Regions from separate parts of the Arthrobacter sp. StoSoilA2 genome, predicted to be linked through region 1. Evidence: riboswitches for the same ligand, from Rfam matches in the RefSeq annotation. Region 1 holds a riboswitch; each other region holds the start of a gene.
What was found. Region 1 has a riboswitch for cyclic di-AMP ahead of LDN82_RS04940 (M23 family metallopeptidase). Riboswitches for the same ligand answer to the same signal wherever they lie in the genome.

Region 1 (3,359 bases):
GTGCCTGTGGAGGCCACGGAGTGCAGGAGCGTGCCCTGGCTGGGGTTCAAAGCGCTGATCATCATGCCGTTGCCGACGTAGATGCCCACGTGGGCTCCGCCGTTCTGAACGACGAGGTCGCCAGGGGCAGGGGTGCTGGTGGGGGTCATGATCGTCCAGGCATTGACGCGGGGGATGCTGATGCCGGCCTGGGCGTAAACCCACTGGGTAAATCCGGAGCAGTCCCAGCCGTTGGGGGAAGTGCCGCCCCAAACGTAGGGGTGGCCGATGCCGGTGTAGGCAATTGCTGCAAGTCCGGAGGCTGCCGCGCTTGAAGCAGCATCCTTGGCCTTGGAGGACAGGGCACCGAGGGTGCTGTTCGCTTGGTCTTCGGTCGACGTGCGCTGGGAGGCCCGCTGAACCTTGGGAGCTTCCTTGGTGACCACAACGGGGCTTTCGAAGGAAACCGTTGCGGTGGGCTCCGCGGTAACAACTGCGGTGGCGACCAACTGCTGGGTGCTGGAAGATTCCGACTTCGAAACGTCGGTGTCAGCGGCCTGGGCCGGGAGTCCAACACTGAGAACGAGCCCCGAGGCTGCGGCCAGAACGGCGGCTTGGCGGCCTACGGTGCCTGCATTGGTTGAGACAGCCTTGGAAAGGGTGTTCAACGGGTTCGTGCGAACCAATTCGGCGCGATGGCGCGCAGGGGTAGTGCGTGATGACACGAAGGTAGCCTCTCCCAATGCCTGCGAGGTGAGCTGTCGGATTCGGATGGGAGTCATCCGGCCGCGCGGCTTCAAGGAAGCTTTTGCGACTTAACCCCAAGGTCTTCTGACTCGAAGACCAAAATTGGTTCCCCCGCCCCTGCCAGACGATTTTTGCGAACGGACCTCGAGTGGTGGCAGAGCTAGGCAATCCACTCAAGTGCACCGGCCCCCTAAAAAGCCGATGCGCTTTAGACGGTACAACAGATGTTCGTGAATGTCACATTCAGGTCACGGGGCGTGTCATGGATGCGAGAGACAACCATCAAATTGCTCAGAGCCAGCCCATGGGATCTACGACTTCGCCGTTTACCTGGACCTCGAAGTGGAGGTGGCAGCCGGTAGATGCTCCTGTGGTGCCACTCAGCGCGACGGTATCGCCGCGGCTGACAGTCTGCCCCACCTTGACGTTGAAGGACGACAGGTGGTTGTACGTGGTCTCAAGGCCGTTGCCGTGATCAATCACAACGCGATTGCCTCCGCCGTACTCATGCCACCCGGCGAACGTGACCTTGCCTGCAGCGGCGGCGTGGACGGCGGTTCCGCACTGGGCCACGAAGTCCTGGCCACGGTGGAAGTCACCGGTGCCGCCGGTAAGGGGGCTGACGCGGTAGCCAAACGGCGATGCCGTGACCAGCTTGTCCAGAGGACTTCCCAAGGTGCCAAGTGAGGAAGCACGCTGAATGCTCCCCGCTGACTGGGCGCTCAACAGCTGCTTGAGCTTGCCGTCCGGGTCAGCGGCTGTGGCCACTGCGGCACGACTGAAATCGATTTTGGCAGAGGCTGCTGCAGAAACTTCGGGCTGGCTGCCACCGGGCACGGAGAGCGCCGCCTCGGTCTGGCCCGATTCCGACGTGGCCATGACGGGGCTTGTGGCAGGCAGACCTACAGTCAGGGCAAGTCCGGTGGCTGCAAGCGCGACACCGGCCTTCTGCCCTACACCACTGGCTGACGCGAAGTCGGCTACCTGGCGCAACGGGCTCTTACGGCGGCGCACCTGACGCGGGGTGTCGCGTGGCCGGATCTCCATTGCGGCGCGGGCTGGCCGCAGCTCAGCAGTGGGGCCGGACGCACGGCGACGGCCCCTGACGTTCTGCGATGTCAAACTCTGTTCCTCTCTGGAAAGCCTGCGAAGTTAGCTGTCGGATTCGGGTCAGAGAGTTCAAAGACCCGGTCCGCACGAAGCGCAAACGGCACACAGGTATCCCCGGAAGGACTTGCGTTAGTAGGCACTTCTGCTGCGGACTTCACCCCAAGGCTGCTTCTTTAGGCAGCCGCTTGTGGTTCCCCCGCCTCTGCCAGTAGTTGATGACACACCTGATCTGCTGGCAGAGCTCGGCTCCAGATCAGGTAACGCTTTGGTATCGGCGCTAGTAGATAACTATAGGTGATTAAAGCCCGCAGTAATAAATTCGTTATCTTTCCAAAACGACCGTGTTGCGGGTGCTCCATATCATCAGTCGCGGAAAGCCGCAGGTCACACGCGCGCCAACCACCACAAAGTGAGATCCGACACTCCCGTGGTCAGGGCAAGTCAGAGTCAGCTGACGGCGACGAAGACGTGCGCAGCGACCTCGGGAGGCAACTCCAGTGCTCCTTCAATGCCCGGAACGCGGACGGAGATGTACTCCCCCACCCGTTCCAAGGAGACGGTTGCGCCAGGACGAATTCCGCCTTCATCGAGCTGGGTGAGGAGCTCGGGCTCAACCTGGATGGGTTCAGCAAGCCGGCTGACCACTACACGCGAATCGGCAGCGTACCCGTCCATCGCATGCAGCAGGTTCACGTCCACGCGGGAAAGAGGCTTGTTGGCGAGGCCGCCAAGGGCTTCCAAGCCCGGAATAGGATTGCCATATGGTGACTCTGTGGGGTGCTCCAACAACTCATAGAGCCGCCGTTCCACCCGTTCGCTCATGACGTGTTCCCAGCGACATGCTTCGTCATGAACGTATGCCCAGTCCAGACCAATGACGTCCGCCAGGAGCCTCTCGGCAAGGCGGTGCTTCCGCATGACCTCGGTGGCCCGCTTGCGCCCGACTTCGGTCAGCTCCAGGTGGCGGTCGTTGGACACAATCACCAGGCCGTCACGCTCCATGCGTCCAATGGTCTGGGAAACCGTGGGACCCGAGTGCCGCAGACGCTCCGCGATGCGTGCGCGAAGAGCCACGATGTTCTCTTCTTCAAGCTCCAAAATGGTCCGAAGATACATCTCAGTGGTATCGATCAGATCCGTCATCCAGCTCAGCTCTCCTCGAACGCATTTCTTGCGTAATCTCCACCGTACCGCGTCCCAGCCAAGGTGGACGGTGTGCAACCGACACCTCCGGAACGTCAATCCAAGCCTAGCTTATTTGGAATTACTCTGGATAATTTTTCCCTGGGCCGGAATGCCTGTGGTGGTCCGGCATTCCACGTGGCGGACTATGACACCCGCAGATTCCTGACGGTGGGCCCGGTCAGGCAGAATGAGGGAGTCGAAGGGGCAGCCGATGCCACCTGCCCACCTCCCCCTCTCTAACCGATACCCATTGGAGCCACACGTGAGCGACAACAGCATCACTATTCCCGCCGACCTGCTGCCCAAGGACGGACGCTTCGGCGCGGGACCGTCCAAGG
Region 2 (3,359 bases), 680 kb from region 1:
GAGTCTGCCCCGGAGAGGATCAGCGGGTTCAGCACCACGATGTAGCTCATGGCGAAGAAGGTCGCGAAGCCGCCGCGGATTTCCCGCGAGTATGTGGACCCGCGCTCGGAGATCTTGAAGTAGCGGTCGATTGCAGAACCTTGTTTAAGCATGAAGGTCTCCGGGGATCGGGGGAGTTTGCTCTCAAATCCTATGCCCGCCAATGTGGGGTGCTGGAACGGTTCGCCTAGTCTGTAAGGAAGCCAACACTAGGAGAAACCGCCCCATGCGTACCATCCGCCCGCTTCTGGCCGCCGTCGTAGCCGCTCTTGCTTTCGCTTCCGCGTTGCTGCTTGGAGCTGCTCCGGCCTCCGCGCACGACGTCGCCGAATCAACAACTCCGGCCAACGGTGCCCGGGTGGCTGAAGTGCCGGCGTCGGTATCCATCACGTTCAACAACCAGCCACTGGCCATCGGTTCCGGCGTGACCGTCACCGCCGGGGGCGAAAACTGGGCAGATGGCGCAGTGGAAATCATCGACAACAGGGCTGTCCAGAAGCTGCGTCAGGGCGCTCCAGCCGGCGAATACACCGTGGTGTGGCGTGTGGTCAGTTCAGACTCCCACCCGATCGAGGGAAACTTCAAGTTCACAGTTTCCGGCACAAGCACGACGACGGCGAGCGGCTCGGCAGGTGCCTCCTCCCCGGCTTCGGCGGCTGTTCCGACGGCGGGCACAGCGGCCCCCGGTACGGAAAATACTCAGGCGGCTCCGGCAGCTTCCCAGCCCTTCCCCTGGAGCATCATTGGCCTCGCTGTGGTGGCGATCGGTCTCGTGATCTTCCTCGCTGTTACAGCCCGGAAGAAGCTAGCGGCCCCCAACGACCCGGATGGCGAAAATTCCCCGGAATAGCGGGGTTTTCTACATACTTGCGAAGATCTCGAAACGGTTACTGCGACACGCCAAAAACGAACTGCTCGTTACGTAAATGTGACTTTGGGGTGATCTTCCCGTACGGTTGTACCTGTGCCTGTTCCACGTAACGGGCATTCCGGTCTGATTGCCTAGCTCTGCCGCAGTCCGGAATCCGTTCGCAGACAAACCTACGGCAGAGACGGGGAACCCATTTTGGCCCGCTTTCAGAGCGCGCCTTGGGGTGAAGTCACGAAGCTTCCGCTGCACAGCGGGGGATAGTGGCCGGGTGACTCCCATCCGAATCCGACAGCTAACCTCGCAGGCATCGGGAGAGGCTCTTTCATGTCTTCACGCATTCTTCGCGGCCGTCGTAAGGCGGACAGCGTACGTCCTAATCCGTTCATCTCCATCTCCAAGGCTGTTGCCAGCAACGCATCCGGCGCAGGTCGCCAAGCCGCTGTCATCGCAGCAGCTTCAGGCCTGGTCCTCACGGGCTCCATCGCTGCCCACGCAGCAGAGACCCCTGTTCAGCGCGACTCCAGCCCTGCAACTGTCGCCGAGACCGTCACCGAGGGTCCCACCAAGGTTGTTACGGCCGCATCGACGGCCACCATCAACTTCGAGCGCCCCGCGGTTGCTTCCGTAGCGGCTCCCGTCATTGAAAAGCCGGCTCCTGTTGCTCCGGCTCCGGCGGCCAAGAAGGCTCCCGCAACTGCTACCGTCCAGGCCGCTGCAACCACTACGGCTACCGCCCCCGTGGCATCCGCGCCTGCTGCAGCTCCGGCTGTTGGTGGCATCAACGCTGCCATGGTCGCCTCGGCTTACGCCCAGATCGGCATCATGCAGGATTGCACCGCGATGGTGGAACGGGCCCTCGGCTCCGCAGGTATCCCGGTTGGCGACCTCGCACCCATGCAGTTCCTGAACTACGGCAAGGTTGTCAGCGACCCCCAGCCCGGTGACATGATCGTCCAGTCCGGCCACGTAGCCATCTACATCGGCAACGGCCAGGCTATCAGCGGTGGCATCAACGGCAACCAGACGGGCATCCACCCGATCAGCTGGCTCACCGCAACCGGCCCCATCACGTACGTACGCGCTGGCGCCTAAGCTTCACGCTCCAACTCAGAGGCCGGTGCTTTCGAGGACAAATGTCTTCGGAGGCGCCGGCCTTTTGGGTTAATTTTTGTTCTTTTTAGGAACATGCTTTGGTTGGCTCGATCGTTTCAAGGCCAGGGTTCTCTGCCAGGTATCTACGCGCAGGGTTCCAGGTAAAGGCTCCAGGTCAGGTTCTACGCGAGGGCGATGCCCGGCCCGGCGGGGAGGGCCACCTTGGATGAGATCGCTTGCCCCACTGCCTTGGCTTGCCGTAGTACTTCCTTGGGCGTGGGTGTAATAAGTTCCCCAACGCCCACCAAGTGCATCCCGACTGCACGCATGGCTGCCACGAGGTTCTGGCCTATGGCGATTCCCAGATCGGCAAGCATTCGGCGCAGCTGGCTCTGGGCGCAGCGCGTCACCACGATGTGGTCTGCCAGGAGAACCCCGCTGGCTGTATGCACGGCCCATTGACGTGGGGTGGATTCAAGGGGGCCATAGACGCTCATCCCAGCCCTCAGACTGCCCGTGGTCAGGCTTGCGACGGGTCCGTATCCAAGCTGCAACGACGAGTCGCCACCCAGGAAGTCCAGCCGGACAGCGCGTGTGGTGGTGCGGACATCCAAGTGATGGCTGGCGGCGTAGTTGCGCAAATGGCGCAGGATCTCGTTGCGCTCCTGCATTGCCGCGGGGTCTGCTGCGTCGCAGCGCTGGAGCATTCCCGTGTGGACCGCTGGTCCGGTGGTCGATAAAGAACCAAAGCCATCCAGCACGATGGAACCGACGCCGTAGCGGCTGAGCTCGCTGGCAACAGCCAGGCCGGAGAGGCCGGTGCCGATCACCACGGTGGTAGTCCGTTCCGTGACGGAATCAGGAGTGAGTGACACTGCTTGGGTTCCTCCTTGACGTGTGTGCCTTTCGGCAGCGCGCTGGATCGCGTCCGAGTTCCCCAAGCGGCCGCAAATAAATGGCCGGGTTGTGTCCTGGGACACCTTTGCCGGCCATTCGGTGACTCGAACACTACCGAACTTTTTCTGCCATGGATAGCCTCGGCGACAGCGTGTTTTGGATGTTCATCCGCAGCGCAACCCGGCGCGTGGTGAGCGTGCCGGAAACCGAGCCCGGACCGTTATCCACATAGCCCAAAGTCGCCTTGATTCGGCATTGCCAACCGAGAATAGTGGGCATTGGAAGGAGAACCCCGAGGGTTTCTTCGGCCCCGGCTATTGGTTGCGCGCCAGCAAAGGATCACCGGTATGGAGAACCTCTGGCAGAATGGCCGGAACATCAAGCAGTAGGTGGAGAGGCGGGCCCCATGGACCAGCACGGCAGACACATTGAAGAACCACGGGACGGCGGGGACCAGGCT
Region 3 (3,359 bases), 230 kb from region 1:
GCATTGTGTGGATGTCCGGTTCCTCGTGGCGCGGACGCGATATCCTGCGAATTTCGGTGAGTAACTGGTCCACGGACGCAGGTGACGTAGCTGCCTCCATCGCAGCCGTTCGAGGTGCGGCAGAGGCCGAACCGGAAGCATAGAGGCGTCCTGTTACAAGGCCGAGCGCGCCTTCTCCAGGTATGCCATCAACCCGCCCAGCTGCTCAGCGGTCCACGGCAGTCCCGCGCTGATGGCCTGGCTGTTTTCCTGCCAGGTTGCACGTGCTGCGGCTTTGGTGTCCTCACTGGAGTGGAACATGGAACCTATGCCGTCCCATGAGCGCACCCATTCCTGGACTGAGGGGTCCGTGACGGGCCTGTCGGCTTGGACGTGCGCCAGTCCTTCTTCCACAAGGGCAGCCCACTGCTTCTTGGCAGCTTCGACTTTTTCTGCGCCGAGTTCTTCCCGCTTGTCCGCGAGTTGCTGGCGTTGTTCGGCTGTGAAGTTGTTTTCGAGCACGGTAATCATCTCCAACGTTGACATGAATTGTTCAGGGGTGGGCATGGCGTGTCCGTCCATGCGTGACAACAGCTCGCCCAAACGGTTTTGGAGCGCTTGGAGTTGCCGGGCGTGCTCCTGCACATGGACCAGCTGCTGTTGGAGGAGGCCCCGAAGGGACTCCAGATCATCCTCGGGCGCTTGCAGCGCCTTGCCGATGGCCGCGAGCGGAAGCCCCAGCATCTGAAGCGATCTGATCCGGTATAGCCGGCGTAGGTCGCCCTCCGAATACCTGCGATGACCGGACGATGTCCTTTGGCTTGCGGACAGCAGCCCGATCTCGTCGTAGTGGTGGAGCGTCCGCACGCTGACACCACATGCTGTGGCCAGCTCACCGATGCTCCACGGCCCGGATCCTGTTGTTCCCGTCATGGGCACAACGCTAAGTCCTGACGCAACGTCAGGTGCAAGTGGGTGTGAAACCCGGAAGGCACATTTAACGCGAAAACCGCCCCGCCTCCCGCCCGGGCGCATCAGTACTGCTGCGAACGGCGGAAAGCGGGGCGGCAATCGGGCCCTGCATGGTTTGAGCCCGCTGGGGTGGGCTCAAGCCTGCTTATTGAGTCGGCTTAGTACCAGTTGTTGGCCAAGTGGAAGGCAAGGGCCGCCGAGGGGGAGCCGTAGCGTTCCTTGATGTAGTTCAGGCCCCACTTGATCTGGGTCTGGTAGTTGGTCAGCCAGTCATCGCCTGCGGTTGCCATCTTCGAAGCGGGCAATGACTGCACGATTCCGTAGGCACCACTGGAGGTGTTGGTCGCGGTGGTCCGCCAGTTGGATTCCTTCTCCCACAGTGTGTTCAGGGCAGTCATTTCACCCGGACCCCAGCCGTAGTTGGCGAGGATGCTGGCGGCGTATGCCTTGGCAGCGGCGGGATCGTCCACGGCCTTGGGAGTGGCGGCTGCGGCTGCGGCTGCAGCAGCGGCGGCATCGGCAGCCTGCTTGGCGGCTGCATCAGCGGCAGCCTTTTCGGCGGCGGCCTGTGCGGCAGCTGCCTGGTCGGCGGCGGCTTTCTCGGCCGCAGCCTTTTCGGCGGCGGCTTGTGCCGCAGCTGCCTGGTCTGCAGCGGCCCTGTCTGCAGCGCCCTTCTTGGCAGCAGCATCCAAGGACGCTGAGATTTCAGCTGTTTTGTTGCTGGCCTGGGCGGTAGCCTGCGTCTCGGACGCCCGGCTCGTTTCGGGGAGATTGAATGCGGCGTTTGCGGCCTGGCCAAGCGATGCGACGCCCAATGCTGCGGCAACGACTCCTGCAACAACGGACATTCGTTGCCCGGTCTTGCCGCGGCGTGCAGCGTTCTTCAGAACGGTTTGCGACTTCGTCAGGGGAGCGTTGTGATCGTCACGGTGACGCGCGGAAGGGCGCGTCTGATCGTTGAATTCAGACATGTGTGATTACCTCTCAGCGCCTGCGGAGTTAGCTGTCGGGTTCGGATGAGGTCATCCGGCCGCGCGCGTAGCTGCGGCTTCACCCCAAGGGCAAGGAAAGTACTGTGCCCGGAGACTCTGGGTCCCCCGTCTCTGCCTCGAATGAGAACGGAACTCCGGGAAGTGGCAGAGCTCGGCGCATCCCGGGTGTGGGCCAGTTAGGGGCGACCCACCCTTTCGAAGGTACAGGAGGTTTCGGCTTAAGTCACATTTGGGTAACAGAGATCACGTTCACGGCGAGTCATGTTGCCTGATTCGTTATATGCGTTCGTTCAAAGCTGCGGGGAGTCGGAGAGTGAACTCCGTGCGTCCCGGCTGGGACGTTACTTCCACACTGCCGCCATGCGCCTGGACGATGGATTCGACGATTGACAAGCCCAATCCGGAGGTCCCTTCCGACCCCGATCTCGCCGCGTCAGCCCGGGCAAAACGCGAGAAGATTCGCCCCTGGAAAGCAGTCGGAATACCAGGCCCGTTGTCCGTGACGGTGACCACCGCGCTACCGTCGGCGGAAAGCATGACGCCTGCGACCACCGTGGTACCTGGATCGGTGTGCTTGCGGGCGTTGGACAGCAGATTGGCCAGCACCTGATGCAGCTGGGTTGCGTCCCCGCGCACCGTAATGGGCTCGTCAGGGAGTTGTAGCTTCCAGATGTGGTCCGGTGCCATCACCTTTTCGTCGCTGACTGTCTCGATCACCAGCTGCGTCAGGTCCACATCCGTGACCTTCAACGGCTGGCCTTCATCCAGGCGCGCCAACAACAACAGGTCCTCCACAAGCGTGGTCATCCGTTCCGACTGGCTCTGGACCCGCGCCAGCGACTTCCTGCCGTCCTCCGTGAAGTTCTCCGTCATACGAAGCAGCTCGGTGTATCCACGGATGGCGGTCAGCGGTGTCCGAAGTTCGTGGGAGGCATCGGCAACGAACTGCCGGACCTTGGTTTCGCTCTCCTGACGGGCTTCCAGGGCCCTGGAAACGTTGTTGAGCATTTGGTTCAAAGCGTGGCCCACGCTGCCAACTTCAGTTCCAGGATGAGCGGCCGACGGCGGTACGCGCACCGCGAGTGCCACCTCACCGGCGTCGAGGGGAAGGCGCGATACTTTCGTTGCAACCTCCGAGAGTTGCTCCAGTGGCCGCATGGTCCGGCGGATGATGACGGTGCCGGCGAGGCCGATCAGCACCAGGCCGCCAAGTGAAACAAACACCATGGTCCATACCAGCGAGGCCTCGGCATTTTGCTTGTCAGCCAACGGCAGGCCTGTCGCAATCACATCGCCGTAGTTGGTCTCAACTGCCACCAGCCGATAGTCGCCGTTGGACAATGAACGGTCTACGGGCCGGTTGTCGCGGGGGAGCGATAGCAGGATCTGCTTGTCTTCTGCCGAGAGTGCGACGCG
Region 4 (3,359 bases), 1.4 Mb from region 1:
ACGAGCTCGGGCCGAAGGGGAACAAAGGAGAAGTCCTTGCCGCCGCTCCACCGGCTTTGCGCGCCCGGCATCCGGGAACCAGTAGCGGCGGCATCTCCTTGGTCGGCCCACTGACCCCAAGGATGCTCGCTGAACTCCGTCTGGTATGGCTCAAGTTCAGCCACCAGGCTTTCGCGCTTGGCCATGGGAAATGAAGCCACCACCCCCACGTGCTGCAGCTGACCGGCGTCGTTATACAGCCCAAGCAGCATCGACCCGACAACCTTTCCCGTTTTATGCCAGCGGAATCCGGCCACCACGCAGTCCGCGGTCCGTTCATGCTTGGTTTTGAACATGACGCGCTTATTCGGTTGATACGTCCCCTCGAGCGGTTTGGAAAGTATGCCGTCAAGCCCAGCACCTTCGAGCTGCACGAACCACTCCTGTGCTTGATCAATGTCCGTCACCGCCGGTGTTACGTAAACGGGCGCCTCAGCCTTGGCCAGTGCCTTCTCCAAGGCGGCGCGACGCTCGGAAAACGGCTTGTCCATGAGGTTCTCGTCTCCCAGGGCTAGGACGTCGAATCCGATGAAGGAGGACGGGGTGCTTTCGGCCAGCATCCGCACACGACTGTCGGCGGGATGGATGCGCTGCTGAAGACCCTCGAAGTCGAGCCTGTTCCCGGTTATGAGGACGATCTCGCCGTCGATCACGCATTTGTCCGGGAGATTCTTCCGAAGGGCTTCCACCAGCTCAGGGAAATACCGTGTCATAGGACGTTCGTTTCGGCTACCCAGGATGATCTCATCGCCATCTTTGAAAACGATGGTCCTGAACCCGTCCCACTTTGGCTCAAAATGGCCCACATCAGGGATCGAAGGAACAGACTTGGCAAGCATGGGCGAAATGGGCGGCATCACTGGGAGGTCCATACGACTATGTTCTACCTGCCGCCCGCGGCGGAAGCTAGTCTTGGGCCATGGATATCTTGGCCGTACTAGTGGCAGTGCTGGCAGCACCTGCCCTCATTGCGGCCCTTTGGTTCTGGGTCTTGCGCCAGAACAGCAAGGGTAAAGTCCGGCGCGGCGCCACGGGTGGGATGCTTGGTGTGGCCGACGAAATTTTCCGACCCGAGACCCATTACGCACACCAAGTCCAAAGGATCCAGTACGAGCTGCCAGCCCCGGCTCCGGCCCCGGAGCCTAAGTCCTAACGGGCCTTCGAGCCGGAAGGCGTCCCGCCCGTTACATTAATGTGACTTTGCTATGCCGCTCATGTACCGTCGAAGAGCGACCCTCATCTCCGCTGGGCCGCTTCCGGGTTGACGCCGAGCTCTGCCGCAAACCGGAATCCGCCAGACCCGCGGCAGAGACGGGGGACCCAGAGTTCCCGGGCCTGATTTTTCCCTAGGCCCTTGGGGTGAAGCCGCCATGTGCGGCCGGACGGCCTCGTCCGAACCCGACAGCTAACCTCGCAGGCGTTGAGAGGCAACCACCATGTCCCCAACCATGGATCAGCCGCGCCGCGCCCAAATAGCGCGCGAGCGTACCCAGCCAACCGGACGCCGTCGGGCCCAACCCAGCGGATCCTCCACCAGCACGCCGGAAGCAGAAGCAGGTTTAGCAGGCGCGACGCCGGAACCCGCCACTGCTTCTATTCCCGCTTCTGCTTCCAATCCCCAAACGGCGGCACCCACCACGCGCGCGGCCGCTCGGGCGGCAGAGCGTGAACGGGCAGCCCAGGCAGCTATTTCTGCTGAGACAGTCCCCACTGAAACTGCTCCAGCAGAAACAGCACCAGCGGATTCTGCAACAGCGGACTCTGCTCCGGCGGACCCTGCTCCCGTTGAGCCGGCAACTGCTGCGATTCCAGCTGTTCAGGCGCCCGAACCCGTCGCGCCCGAACCCGCAGCGAATCCCGAACCTGCCACCGCTGCCATCCCGACCGTTCAGGCGCCCGAACCGGTCGCGCCCGAACCCGCAGCGAATCCCGAACCTGCCACCGCTGCCATCCCGATCGTTCAGGCTAAGAGCCCCGCACAGCTTGCCGCAGCCGCGACCGCCGCCTCTGGTCTCGCAAGCCGGAAAGCCCTTCGCGCACAGGAATCCGGGAGCGGTACGGCCCGAAAGGCGGCAACTGCTGGCGAAACCCCGGCAGGCGGCGCCCCTGCCTTCGGAGCTTCGTCCCTGGGAGCTTCGTCCTTGGGTGGGTCATCCTTCAGCCATGAACCACACGCCGTGCTCACCAAGGCCGCATCGGTCAAAACAATGGGCCAGCGCATGGCGGTCGTCGCTGGGGCCTTGGGCTTGGTATTGACCGTTGGCACCATGAGCCAGGCCTTCGAGCTTCCCTTCTTCGGGCAGGAAACGCCGGCCCAGGAAGCAAGCGACGCAAAGACGGGTAGCGACAGCAGGCAGTCAACTTCGGCTACCCCTGCACCCAGCTCGTCATACGCCAGCGCCTCCGCGTCGTCGGCCACCAGCGAGGCCGGAAAGCCGGCAACCGTAGCAACGCAGTCGTCAGGAGAGGCACCCGACCAGGCGCCGTCGTCGTCCCTTCCGACTCCGCAAGTGTCACTCGCGGATCCTGTTTGGGTGCCTTCGGCAGTCCCGTCGGCTGTTGTTCCCGTCCCGGGCGTGACAACTCCTGTTCCAACCCAGCCGGCCCCGAGCCCGGTTCCGTCGGACACGGTCACCACCCCACCTGCCACGACGACGCCGACCCCCACCGGCACTCCGGCACCTACTCCGGCACCCACTCCAACACAGGCTCCGGCGCCAAAGCCAAAGCCGACCGGCAGTCCCAGCACCACCACACCGTCCAGCGATTCACCCCTGGACCTGGACGGCATACTTGACGGCGCCACAGGGATCTTGAAATGAGCACGCGGCTTCCCAGGACCAGCGCGCACGTCGGATGGCATGGCCGGTACTGCAGCAGCAGCCGCACTGCCACCTTCCGCAATCGGATGGGCCGCTGGAGCTGCCAGCGGTTGCGCCGGGCCTAAGGAATCACAGGAACCGGAATCACGACAACAAGATGAGGCGGGCACCCGACCCTGAACTGCTCCACCCGGGTGCCTGCCTCTTTTGTTTCGTGTGTCGCTTTTTCCCGGCCTCGATCGCTTCTATCCAAGCAGCCACGCAACCATAACCAACGCCCCGATGCACAGGACTGTTGTACAGAGGATGACATCCCGGGCCATTGTCATCCCGCGTCCGTAGGGAGAAGCGAATAGGAAGACGTTCTGTGCGGTTGGCAGTGCGGCCATGATGACGCTGGCCAAGAGGTGCTGACCCTCCAAGCCGAACACGAAGCGCCCCAGCGCCCAGACCACCACTGGCATGCCAGCCACCTTCAAGGTGGTGGCAACTACGGTC

Region 2: linked by a shared signal. The riboswitch ahead of LDN82_RS01800 (NlpC/P60 family protein) and the one ahead of LDN82_RS04940 (M23 family metallopeptidase) in region 1 are both predicted to bind cyclic di-AMP.
Region 3: linked by a shared signal. The riboswitch ahead of LDN82_RS03960 (hypothetical protein) and the one ahead of LDN82_RS04940 (M23 family metallopeptidase) in region 1 are both predicted to bind cyclic di-AMP.
Region 4: linked by a shared signal. The riboswitch ahead of LDN82_RS20845 (hypothetical protein) and the one ahead of LDN82_RS04940 (M23 family metallopeptidase) in region 1 are both predicted to bind cyclic di-AMP.

The regions. Positions count from the first base shown of each region.
Region 1 covers NZ_AP024643.1:1,047,199-1,050,557, reverse strand. Annotated here, with positions in the region: gene LDN82_RS04945 (C40 family peptidase) at 1-704, opposite strand, end outside; cyclic di-AMP (ydaO/yuaA leader) riboswitch at 709-893, opposite strand; gene LDN82_RS04940 (M23 family metallopeptidase) at 1,018-1,848, opposite strand; cyclic di-AMP (ydaO/yuaA leader) riboswitch at 1,853-2,094, opposite strand; gene LDN82_RS04935 (metal-dependent transcriptional regulator) at 2,284-2,979, opposite strand; gene serC (phosphoserine transaminase) at 3,284-3,359, shown strand, end outside.
Region 2 covers NZ_AP024643.1:369,234-372,592, forward strand. Annotated here, with positions in the region: gene LDN82_RS01790 (NCS2 family permease) at 1-152, opposite strand, end outside; gene LDN82_RS01795 (copper resistance CopC family protein) at 266-889, shown strand; cyclic di-AMP (ydaO/yuaA leader) riboswitch at 1,039-1,231, shown strand; gene LDN82_RS01800 (NlpC/P60 family protein) at 1,235-2,002, shown strand; gene LDN82_RS01805 (FAD-binding protein) at 2,185-2,877, opposite strand; gene LDN82_RS01810 (universal stress protein) at 3,306-3,359, shown strand, end outside.
Region 3 covers NZ_AP024643.1:821,686-825,044, forward strand. Annotated here, with positions in the region: gene LDN82_RS03950 (pyridoxal-dependent decarboxylase) at 1-143, shown strand, start outside; gene LDN82_RS03955 (MerR family transcriptional regulator) at 154-912, opposite strand; gene LDN82_RS03960 (hypothetical protein) at 1,110-1,922, opposite strand; cyclic di-AMP (ydaO/yuaA leader) riboswitch at 1,926-2,110, opposite strand; gene LDN82_RS03965 (HAMP domain-containing sensor histidine kinase) at 2,220-3,359, opposite strand, start outside.
Region 4 covers NZ_AP024643.1:4,566,684-4,570,042, forward strand. Annotated here, with positions in the region: gene LDN82_RS20835 (ATP-dependent DNA ligase) at 1-911, opposite strand, end outside; gene LDN82_RS20840 (hypothetical protein) at 959-1,192, shown strand; cyclic di-AMP (ydaO/yuaA leader) riboswitch at 1,322-1,473, shown strand; gene LDN82_RS20845 (hypothetical protein) at 1,476-2,861, shown strand; gene LDN82_RS20850 (AEC family transporter) at 3,107-3,359, opposite strand, start outside.